Linked DNA regions of Polyangium mundeleinium. Each later gene encodes a partner of the first gene's protein in a complex. Links are inferred from orthologs where the notes say so. Each region holds a gene or a part of one and is shown on either strand. Other genes may lie near its edges. The genes, in order: accD, POL67_RS01795 and accB.

Region 1 (2,735 bases):
TACGTGCACCGCGTCGTGGTGGGCGCGAAGTACGAAAAGCGCATCGAGCGCAGGACCGTCCAGAAGTCCGAGGGAGCGAAGTAGGAAGATGAGCCTTTCGCGAGAGCAGATCGCACGCCGCGCGGCCGGAGAGCTCCGTGACGGCTTCTACGTGAACCTCGGCATCGGGATGCCGACCCTGGTCGCGAACTTCATCCCGAAAGGGATGGACGTCGTGCTCCAGAGCGAAAATGGCCTGCTCGGCATCGGCCCCTACCCGGAGGCCGGCAAAGAGGACGCGGATCTCATCAACGCGGGCAAGGAGACGGTCACGATGATGCCCGGCTCGGCCACGTTCTCCAGCGCGGAGAGCTTCGCGATGATCCGCGGCGGCCACATCGACCTCGCCATCCTCGGCGCGATGGAGGTCTCCGAGAAGGGTGACCTCGCGAACTGGATGATCCCGGGCAAGATGGTGAAGGGCATGGGCGGCGCGATGGACCTCGTGGTCTCGGCCAAGCGCGTCGTCGTGATCATGGACCACGCCGCGAAGAACGGGTCGCCCAAGATCCTGCGCGAGTGCAGCCTCCCGCTCACGGGGCGGGGCGTGGTGCACCGGATCATCACGGATCTCGCGGTGATCGACGTGACGCCCGAGGGGCTCGTCCTGCGCGAGCTCGCGCCGGGCGTCTCGGCGCGCGAGGTGCAGGCGAAGACGGAGCCTGCCCTGAAGGTCCCGCACGACGTGAAGGAAATCGACCTCGGCGAGGGGGGTTTGGGGGCGTAGCTCGGCTCGTCCGAGCCTACCTCCCAAGCGTCGACGTAGCATGAGCTGGCCAGACAAAACACCGCCCAGTGCCGGGGAAAAGCGCTCGATCGGCGCGGGTGTGTTCCGGCGCTGCGAGGGCTGCGGCGAGACCGTCACGGCCGACGATCTCGCCGCGAGCTTCGAGGTTTGCCCGCGCTGCGGACATCACCACAAGCTCTCCGCGGCCGGCTTTCGCGCGCTGCTCTGCGACGAGGGCGCGCTCGAAGCGTGGGACGAGCACCTCGTGCCCGACGACCCGCTCCGCTTCAGCGACGGCCGGAGCTACAAGGATCGTGTCGCCGCCGCGCAGAAGAAGACCGGCGCGCGCGAAGGCATCCAGATTGGCAAGGCGAGCCTCGGCGGCCGGCCGATCGGGTACGGCGCGTTCGTCTTCGCGTTCATGGGCGGCAGCATGGGCTCGGTCGTGGGCGAGAAGATCACGCGCCTCTTCGAGCGCGCGGCCGAGGAGGAGCTGCCCGTTTTGCTGCTCTCGGCCTCGGGCGGCGCGCGTATGCAGGAGGGCATCCTCTCGCTCATGCAGATGGCGAAGAGCGTGGCGGCGCTGGAGCGCTTCCGGCAGCGCCGGCTGCCGTTTCTCTCGGTGCTCCTGCACCCGACGACGGGCGGCGTGGCCGCGAGTTTTGCCTTCCTCGGCGACGTCAACATCGCGGAGCCGAAGGCCCTCATCGGCTTCGCGGGGCCGCGGGTCATCGAGAACACGATCCGGCAGACCTTGCCGCCTGGCTTCCAGCGGGCGGAGTTCTTGCTGGAGCACGGCATGATCGACGCGATCGTCCCGCGCCTGGAGATGAAGCAGACGATCGGCCTTTTGCTCGATCACCTGCAGGACGGCCGCGCCGCGCGGACCCCACGCTGAACGGATGCCCTCTCCACGTCTCGCTCCCCTCGTCGACGAGCTCATGCGGCGCGCGAGTCGCCGGGGCATGTTGCTCGGGCTCGAGCGCATGCACGCGGCCCTCGCGGCGCTGGGAAATCCCGAGAAAAAGCGGCCGTTTTTCCACATCACGGGGACGAACGGGAAGGGTTCGACGAGCGCGATGCTGGAGTCCATCGCGCGGGAAGCGGGCGTTCGGACCGGGCTCTACACCTCGCCGCACCTCTGCCGGATCGCCGAGCGCATCCGGCTGAACGGCGAGCCCATGGCCGACGACGGCCTCGCGGACGCGCTCGAACGGGTGCTCGTGGCCGCGCCCGATGCCACGTTTTTCGAGGCGATGACGCTCGCTGCGTTCGTCGCGTTCGACGCGGCGGACGTCGAGATCGGCGTGATCGAGGTGGGCATCGGGGGGCGGCTCGACGCGACGAATGTGCTCGAACGGCCGCTCGGGACGGCCATCACGTCGGTCGCGCTCGACCACACGGCGCTGCTTGGCGACACGCACGCGGCGATCGCGCGGGACAAAGCAGGCCTGTTTCGGCGGGACGTGCCGGTCGTGCTGGGGCCGCTCGACGACGAGGCGCTCGCGGCGGCGCTCGATGTGGCGAGGGACGTCGGCGCGCGGCCGATCCTGCGGGTGGCGCGGCCGGGCGAGGCGGCGTCGGATGCGGGCGGGGTGTTCGTCTTCGAGGCGCGTGCGCTCCCGGACGGGCGCGCGCGGATCGAACTGCCGGGCGGGGTCGTCGAGACGCACCTCGGCCTCGCTGGCTCGCATCAAATCGCGAATGCGGCGGTGGCCGCGGCGCTCGCGGCCGCAGCCTCGAAGCCCCCATTCAAACCGCCGCCGGGGCTGCTTTCGCGTGGCCTCGCGGCGGCGCGATGGCCGGGGCGGCTCGAACGGATCGACAAGGACGGCAAGGCCGTTCTCCTCGATTGCGCGCACAATCCACACGGCGCGGCGGCGCTCGCCGAGCACGTGCGTTCCCTCGGTGTTTCGCCCGATCGGGTGGTGCTCGTCTTCGGGGCGCTCGCGGACAAAGCGTGGACGGG
Region 2 (3,118 bases), about 11 Mb from region 1 along the record:
GCACCACGGCGCCGATCAGCGTCTCGTCGACGATCCTGAACCACGTGGTCAAGGAGCGCGCGGCCGTCCTCACGCACGACGCGGCCATGGACTTCGCGGCCTCCAAGGGCAAGAGCATGATCCTGAACCGGATCAGCTCGGCCATCGTCGTGCCGCTCGTCGCGCCGAACAACACGCAGGACGTGCTCGGCGTGCTCTGGCTCGACTCGGAGACGCTCGCGCAGTTCCAGCCGAAGGACCTCGAGCTCGTGGTCGCCGTGGCCCACCAGGCCTCGATGTTCATCGAGATCAACATCCTCGGAAAGAAGATCGAGAACGAGATCATCGCCCGCGAGCGCTTCTCGCGGCTGCTCTCGCCGAACATCGCCGAGCGCGTGATGAGCGGCCAGCTCGAGGTGCGCCTCGGCGGTCAGCGCGTCGATGAGTGCACGGTCTTCAACAGCGACATCCGCGGCTTCACCGCGATGAGCGAGAACACCCCGCCCGAAGAGCTCGTCGACATGCTGAACGAGTACTTCGAGCTCATGGTGGACACGATCTTCAAGTACGAGGGCACGCTCGACAAGTTCATGGGCGACGGGATCATGGCCATCTGGGGCGCGCCCGTGATCCACCCCGACGACGCGATCCGCAGCGTGCATTGCGCGCTGGAGATGGGCGAGGTGCTCGGCGACTTCAATCGGAGGCGCCTCGAGCGCGACCTCGCGCCGCTCGCGATCGGCATCGGCATTCACACGGGCCCGCTCGTCGCGGGCTACATCGGCAGCTCGAAGGCGCTCTCGTACACGGTCATCGGCGACACGGCGAACACCTCGGCGCGGCTTTGCTCGGTCGCGCTGGCGGGACAGATCGTGGTCAGCGAGATGACCCACGACAGGCTCGTGGGGCGCTTCGAGACGGAGGAGTTGCCCTCGGCGAAGGTGAAGGGCAAGGAGAAGCCGCTGCGCGTGTTCAACGTGATCCGGGCGGCGACGTCGGTGCAGGTCCCCGCGAACATCCTCGCGGAGCCGACGATCTCGGAGTGACCTCAACCTGCCATGTTCGTGCTGCCATTCGAGAAGCCGGTCGCGGATTTGGTCGAGAAGGTGAGGGCCCTGCGCGCGCTCGCCGCTTCCGATCGCAGGTTCGAACCCGAGCTCCTGCGCCTCGAAGAGAAGACGTCGCGGCTCGCGCGCGAGATCTTCGCGGACCTCACGCCGATCCAGAAGGTCCAGCTCTCGCGCCATGCGAACCGGCCCTACACGCTCGATTACGTGAAGCGGCTCTTCACCGGATGGGTTGAGCTCAAAGGAGATCGGCGCTTCGCCGAAGATCAGGCGATCGTCGCGGGGCTCGCGTCGTACCACGGCCGCAGCGTCGTCGTGGTCGGCCACCAGAAGGGCCGCGGCACGAAGGAGAACGTGAAGCGCAACTTCGGCATGCCCCACCCCGAGGGCTACCGGAAGGCGATTCGCATGTACGAGCTCGCCGACAAGTTCGGCCTGCCCGTGCTCACGTTCATCGACACGCCCGGCGCGTATCCCGGCATCGGCGCCGAGGAGCGCGGGCAGAGCGAGGCCATCGGCGCGGCGCTCGCGGCCATGGCGAGGGCGCGCGTGCCGATCCTGGCGACGATCATCGGCGAAGGCGGGTCGGGCGGCGCGCTCGCGCTTGGCGTGGCGAACCGCGTGCTCGTGATGGAGTTCGGTTGTTACTCGGTCATCTCGCCCGAGGGGTGCGCGGCGATCCTGTGGAACGACGGCACGCGCGCGGACGAGGCCGCGGCGCAGCTCAAGATCACGGCGCCGGAGCTCTTGCAGCTCGGCGTGGTCGACGCCGTCGTGGAGGAGCCGACGGGCGGCGCGCACCAGGACCACGAGGAGGCGGCGCGTCGGCTCGACGAGGCCTTGTGGCCGACGCTCATCTCGCTCGACGGCCTCTCGGGGGACGAGCTCGTCGACGATCGGTATCGTCGCTTCCGCGCGCTCGGCTCTTTCCTCGCCTGACCTTTCCCGCACGGCGGGCCGGCGCTATACGCCGCGGATGTGCATCAACAGGGAGCGGTCGTGACCGTACCCGTCGCCCTCGTCGGCTGCGGCGCGTGGGGCGAGAACCTGCTCCGTGTGCTTTGCGAGAGCCCGCGGGCCGATCTCGTCGCGGTCGCCGAGACGAGCGCGGCGCGGCGCGAGCTCGCGCGCGTGAAGGCGCCCTCCGCGGCGATCGTCGAGAGCCTGGAAGAGGCGATCGGGCTCGGCGCGCGCGCCGTGGTGATCGCGACGCCGCCGCGCTCGCATGCTTCGCTCGTGCTCACGGCGCTCGACGCGGGGCTCGACGTGCTCGTCGAGAAGCCGCTCGCGCTCTCGGCCGCGGACGCCGAGCGTTGCGCCTTGCGCGCGGCCTCGCTCGGGCGCGTGGCGATGGTGGGCCACCTCTTGCGGTATCACCCGGCCGTCGAGCGGCTCGTCGCGCTGGTGCACGAGGGCGCGCTCGGCACGGTCCGGCACCTTGCGGCCTCGCGCCTCTCCATTCGTGGGGATCGATCGGTGCCGGCGCTCTGGTCGCTCGGCCCGCATGATCTCTCGATCGTGCACGCGATCGAGCCGCTCCGGATCGAGTCGCTCGAAGCGACGAGCGGACCGGAGGGCGATCCGGTCGTGCTCGGCTTGCGGCTCGCGACCGGGTTTGACGCGCGGATCGAGCTCTCGCGCGTGCATGCGACGAAGGAGCGGCGGATCGTGGTCGTGGGCTCGTCCTCCGTGGCGATGCTCGACGACGTGCGGGCGCCGGATCGCATTTTTCTCTCCCGTTCACCGGTGAGCAGCGACGGGCTTTTCGAAGGGCCGACCGAGGAGATCCGCGTCCCGTGGCGTGAGCCGATGGCCGTGGAGATCGATCACTTCCTGCGTTGTGTGGAGGAGCGCCGCGCGCCGCGCACGCCGTTCGAGGAGGGCGTGGTCGTCGTGCGCGCGCTCGGGCAGGCCGAGCGGGTGCTCGGCGAGGCGGGCCTCAGGCCGGCTTCGCTTCGAGCCGAAGGATCGTGATCTCCGGCGCCGCGCCGAGCCGCACCGGCGGCCCCGTCGTACCGAGCCCCGGGCTCACGTAGAGCCACGCGTCGCCCTCGCGATAAAGGTCCGCGTGA
Region 3 (3,173 bases), 4.0 Mb from region 1 along the record:
TTCGGATACGTGGGGACAAACCAGGTGCCACCGCGATGGGTCGGTGGGCACGTAGCCGCGACGCACGTTAGCCGCTCGGCGGGACGAGGGTCAAGCGCCGGTGAGGGCGGGCCCGTAGGTGCGGGAATGGACCGGTTGGCATCGGGATGCAAGAGGCAAAAGACGCTCCCCCGAGACTGCCGGGACGATCGGAGGACGGAAAGAGCGGCCGGACGGACGGGTGTCCTGGGGTGCCAGGCCGCAAATCCGAGGCTCTTCGAACGAACCTCCCCTTTCTTTTTCCCGTCCGCCTCGGGTTTCGCTAAGGTTTCAGCCCATGTTCCAGAGCGTCCTCAAGGAGGTCGTCGAAGGCACCGAGGGTGGCATCGCCAGCCTCCTCATGGATTTCGAGGGCATCCCGGTCGACAGCTACTCGAAGCCCGATGCCCCCTTCGACATCAACACGATCGGCGCGGAGTTCAGCGTCGTCATCAAGTCGATCCAGCGCGCGGCCCAGATGCTCGAAGCCGGCGATACCGCCGAGATCGCCATCGAAGCGGCGAAGGTGACGACGGTCATTCGTGTGCTGAACGAGCGACACTTCGTCGCGGTCTCCGTGCGGCCAGACGGTAACGTCGGCAAGGCCCGGTACATGCTACGCGTCAAGGCGCCAGTGCTCTTGAAGGACATGTGAGCACCTCGCCGAAGCGCGTCCTCGTGATCTCGGGGCCGAACCTCGACAGGCTCGGCAAGCGTGAACCTTCCATCTACGGCACGACCACCCTCGACGACATCCACAAGGCCGTCGAGGAGGTCGCGCGGAGCGAAGGCGTGGACGTCTCGTTCCTGCAATCCAACCACGAGGGTGAGCTCGTGACGGCCATCGGGCGCGCCGCGGACGGGGGCTTTCACGGCATCGTCATGAACGGCGCCGGACTCACCCACACCTCGGTCGTGCTGCACGACGCCATCCGCGCGAGCGGCCTGCCCGTGGTCGAGGTGCACATCACGAACACCGCGGCGCGCGAACCTTTCCGTCACCACTCGATCACAGCCGGCGCGTGCCTCGGTACCGTCGCCGGCTTTGGCCCCGCGTCGTACGTGCTCGGCTTGCTGGGCCTCGTCTACCACCTGCAGCAGCGCGAAAATTGACGTCGAGCGTCACGCCGCCGACGCCCCCGAATCCCCTTCCTTTTTGCCGTCCTTCCGCTAGAAAGCACCCCGACGCTGGCGGGTCGCTTCCAGGGTAGAGCGGCCGCCACCACGCGGGAACGGATCGGCATGAACATCGACCTCAAGCAGCTCCGGACGCTGCTTCGCGTCCTCGAGAAGCGCAACGTCACCGAGTTCGAGTTCGAGGACGAGCACGTGCGTATCAGGCTCGCGCGTGGCACGGGCGGCGCGCGCGTCGTTGCCTACGAGGAGCGCGCCGAGGTCGCCCCCGCCGCTCCGCCGCCCCGTGCGGCTGCGAGCGAGGGCGAAGGGGGCACGTACGTCACCTCGCCCTTCGTCGGCACCTTCTACCGCTCCCCCTCCCCCGAGGCGCCGCCCTTCGTCGAGGTCGGGAGCCACATTCGAGAAGGCCAGGCGCTCTGCATCATCGAGGCGATGAAGCTGATGAACGAGATCGAGTCCGACTGCGGCGGCATCATCGACGAGATCCTCGTCGAGAACGGCAAGCCTGTCGAATTCGGTCAGAAGCTCTTCAGGGTCAAGCGCGTGTGAGCGCCGCTGTGGCAGAGAGGTAGGAGCCTTGTTCGGCAAGATCCTCATCGCCAACCGCGGCGAGATCGCGATGCGCGTCGTCCGGGCGTGCCGCACGCTCGGCATCCGCACGGTCGCCATCCACTCGGACGTCGACGCGACCGCGCCCCACGTGCGGTTCGCCGACGAGGCCGTGTGCGTGGGCCCCGCCGATCCGCGGCGGAGTTACCTCAACATCCCGCAGATCATCGCCGCGGCCGAGATCACCGGCGCCGACGCGGTGCACCCGGGCTACGGGTTCCTCTCGGAGAACGCCGAGTTCGCCGAGCTTTGCCGTCGTTGTGGCCTGACCTTCATCGGCCCCACGCCCGAGGCGATGCGCCTCTGGGGCGACAAGGTCCGCGCGCGGGAAGCCGCGAAGAGGTTCGGGCTGCCGCTCCTCCCCGGCACGACCGTCCTGCGGGACGCCGAGGACGCCGCGGTGCAGGCCGCGCGTATCGGCTACCCCGTGATCCTCAAGGCCGCGGGCGGTGGCGGCGGGCGCGGCATGCGTGTCGTGCGCGACGACAGCGAGATCCGCCGCTCCTTCGAAACGGCGACGAGCGAGGCGCAGGCGGGCTTCAAGAACCCGGACGTCTACCTGGAGAAGTTCGTCGAGGAGCCGCGGCACATCGAGCTGCAGGTGCTCGGCGACGGCCACGGCCACATCTTCACGTTCGGCGAGCGCGAGTGTTCCTTGCAGCGCCGGCACCAGAAGATCATCGAGGAGGCGCCGAGCCCGGTCATGACGCCGGAGAAACGCGCCGAGCTCTCCGAGGTGTGTGCGCACGCGCTCTTGGAGACGGGCTACACCTCGCTCGGGACGCTCGAATTCTTGATGGATGAGCGCGGGAATCTCTACTTCATGGAGATGAACACCCGCGTGCAGGTCGAGCATCCGGTCACCGAGCTGGTGACGGGCATCGATCTCGTGGAGAACCAGATCCGCGCCGCCGCGGGACAAGCCCTCTCCCTGCCGAGCGGCCGCGCTCTCGGTCTTCGCGGGCACGCTCTGGAGTGCCGGATCAACGCGGAGGATCCGCGCACGTTCGTCCCCTGGCCGGGCCTCATCACCGAGTACTTGCCGCCCGGCGGCGGCGGCGTGCGCGTCGACTCGGGCGTCTACGGCGGCTTCCGCGTGCCGAACAACTACGACCCCATGCTCGCCAAGGTGATCACGCACGGCGCCACCCGCGCGGAAGCGATCGCCCGCATGCGCTGCGCGCTCGACGAGTTCGTGATCGGCGGTATCCGCACGAACATCCCGCTCCACCAGGCTCTCCTGCGGGATCCCGACGTAGTCGCCGGCAAGATGTCTACACGCACGATCGAACGACTACGATTCTAGGGAAAGCACGAACGAGCCGGACAGGCGTGAGCGAATCTCGACGAGTCCCCTTCTATCGTCGGGGTGGCTTCCCCATATTTCATCGCTAAAGACAGCAGTCACG

What was found.
Region 2: the proteins of accD (region 1) and POL67_RS01795 are in contact, whole or in part, in a solved structure (PDB 8UXZ), measured with the Escherichia coli proteins. The link is inferred for Polyangium mundeleinium from one-to-one orthologs.
Region 3: the proteins of accD (region 1) and accB are in contact, whole or in part, in a solved structure (PDB 8UXZ), measured with the Escherichia coli proteins. The link is inferred for Polyangium mundeleinium from one-to-one orthologs.

What each region holds. Positions count from the first base shown.
Region 1 is NZ_JAQNDO010000001.1:11,007,877-11,010,611, reverse strand. It holds accD (acetyl-CoA carboxylase, carboxyltransferase subunit beta), read left to right. Parts: upstream 1-806; coding sequence 807-1,664; downstream 1,665-2,735. Other genes in the region: POL67_RS43290 (bifunctional folylpolyglutamate synthase/dihydrofolate synthase), read left to right, coding at 1,669-2,735; POL67_RS43300 (CoA transferase subunit B), read left to right, coding at 89-766; POL67_RS43305 (CoA transferase subunit A), read left to right, coding at 1-84.
Region 2 is NZ_JAQNDO010000001.1:421,459-424,576, forward strand. The notes cover bases 120-3,011. They hold POL67_RS01795 (acetyl-CoA carboxylase carboxyltransferase subunit alpha), read left to right. Parts: upstream 120-1,037; coding sequence 1,038-1,985; downstream 1,986-3,011. Other genes in these bases: POL67_RS01790 (adenylate/guanylate cyclase domain-containing protein), read left to right, coding at 120-1,025; POL67_RS01800 (Gfo/Idh/MocA family protein), read left to right, coding at 2,046-3,011; POL67_RS01805 (metallophosphoesterase), read right to left, coding at 2,986-3,011. Outside these bases: more of POL67_RS01790, read left to right, coding at 1-119; more of POL67_RS01800, read left to right, coding at 3,012-3,020; more of POL67_RS01805, read right to left, coding at 3,012-3,118. UniProt on the Escherichia coli protein: Component of the acetyl coenzyme A carboxylase (ACC) complex. First, biotin carboxylase catalyzes the carboxylation of biotin on its carrier protein (BCCP) and then the CO(2) group is transferred by the carboxyltransferase to acetyl-CoA to form malonyl-CoA.
Region 3 is NZ_JAQNDO010000001.1:7,006,404-7,009,576, reverse strand. The notes cover bases 36-2,982. They hold accB (acetyl-CoA carboxylase biotin carboxyl carrier protein), read left to right. Parts: upstream 36-1,260; coding sequence 1,261-1,704; downstream 1,705-2,982. Other genes in these bases: accC (acetyl-CoA carboxylase biotin carboxylase subunit), read left to right, coding at 1,733-2,982; aroQ (type II 3-dehydroquinate dehydratase), read left to right, coding at 670-1,131; POL67_RS27730 (roadblock/LC7 domain-containing protein), read left to right, coding at 317-673. In the rest of the region: more of accC, read left to right, coding at 2,983-3,070. UniProt on the Escherichia coli protein: This protein is a component of the acetyl coenzyme A carboxylase complex; first, biotin carboxylase catalyzes the carboxylation of the carrier protein and then the transcarboxylase transfers the carboxyl group to form malonyl-CoA.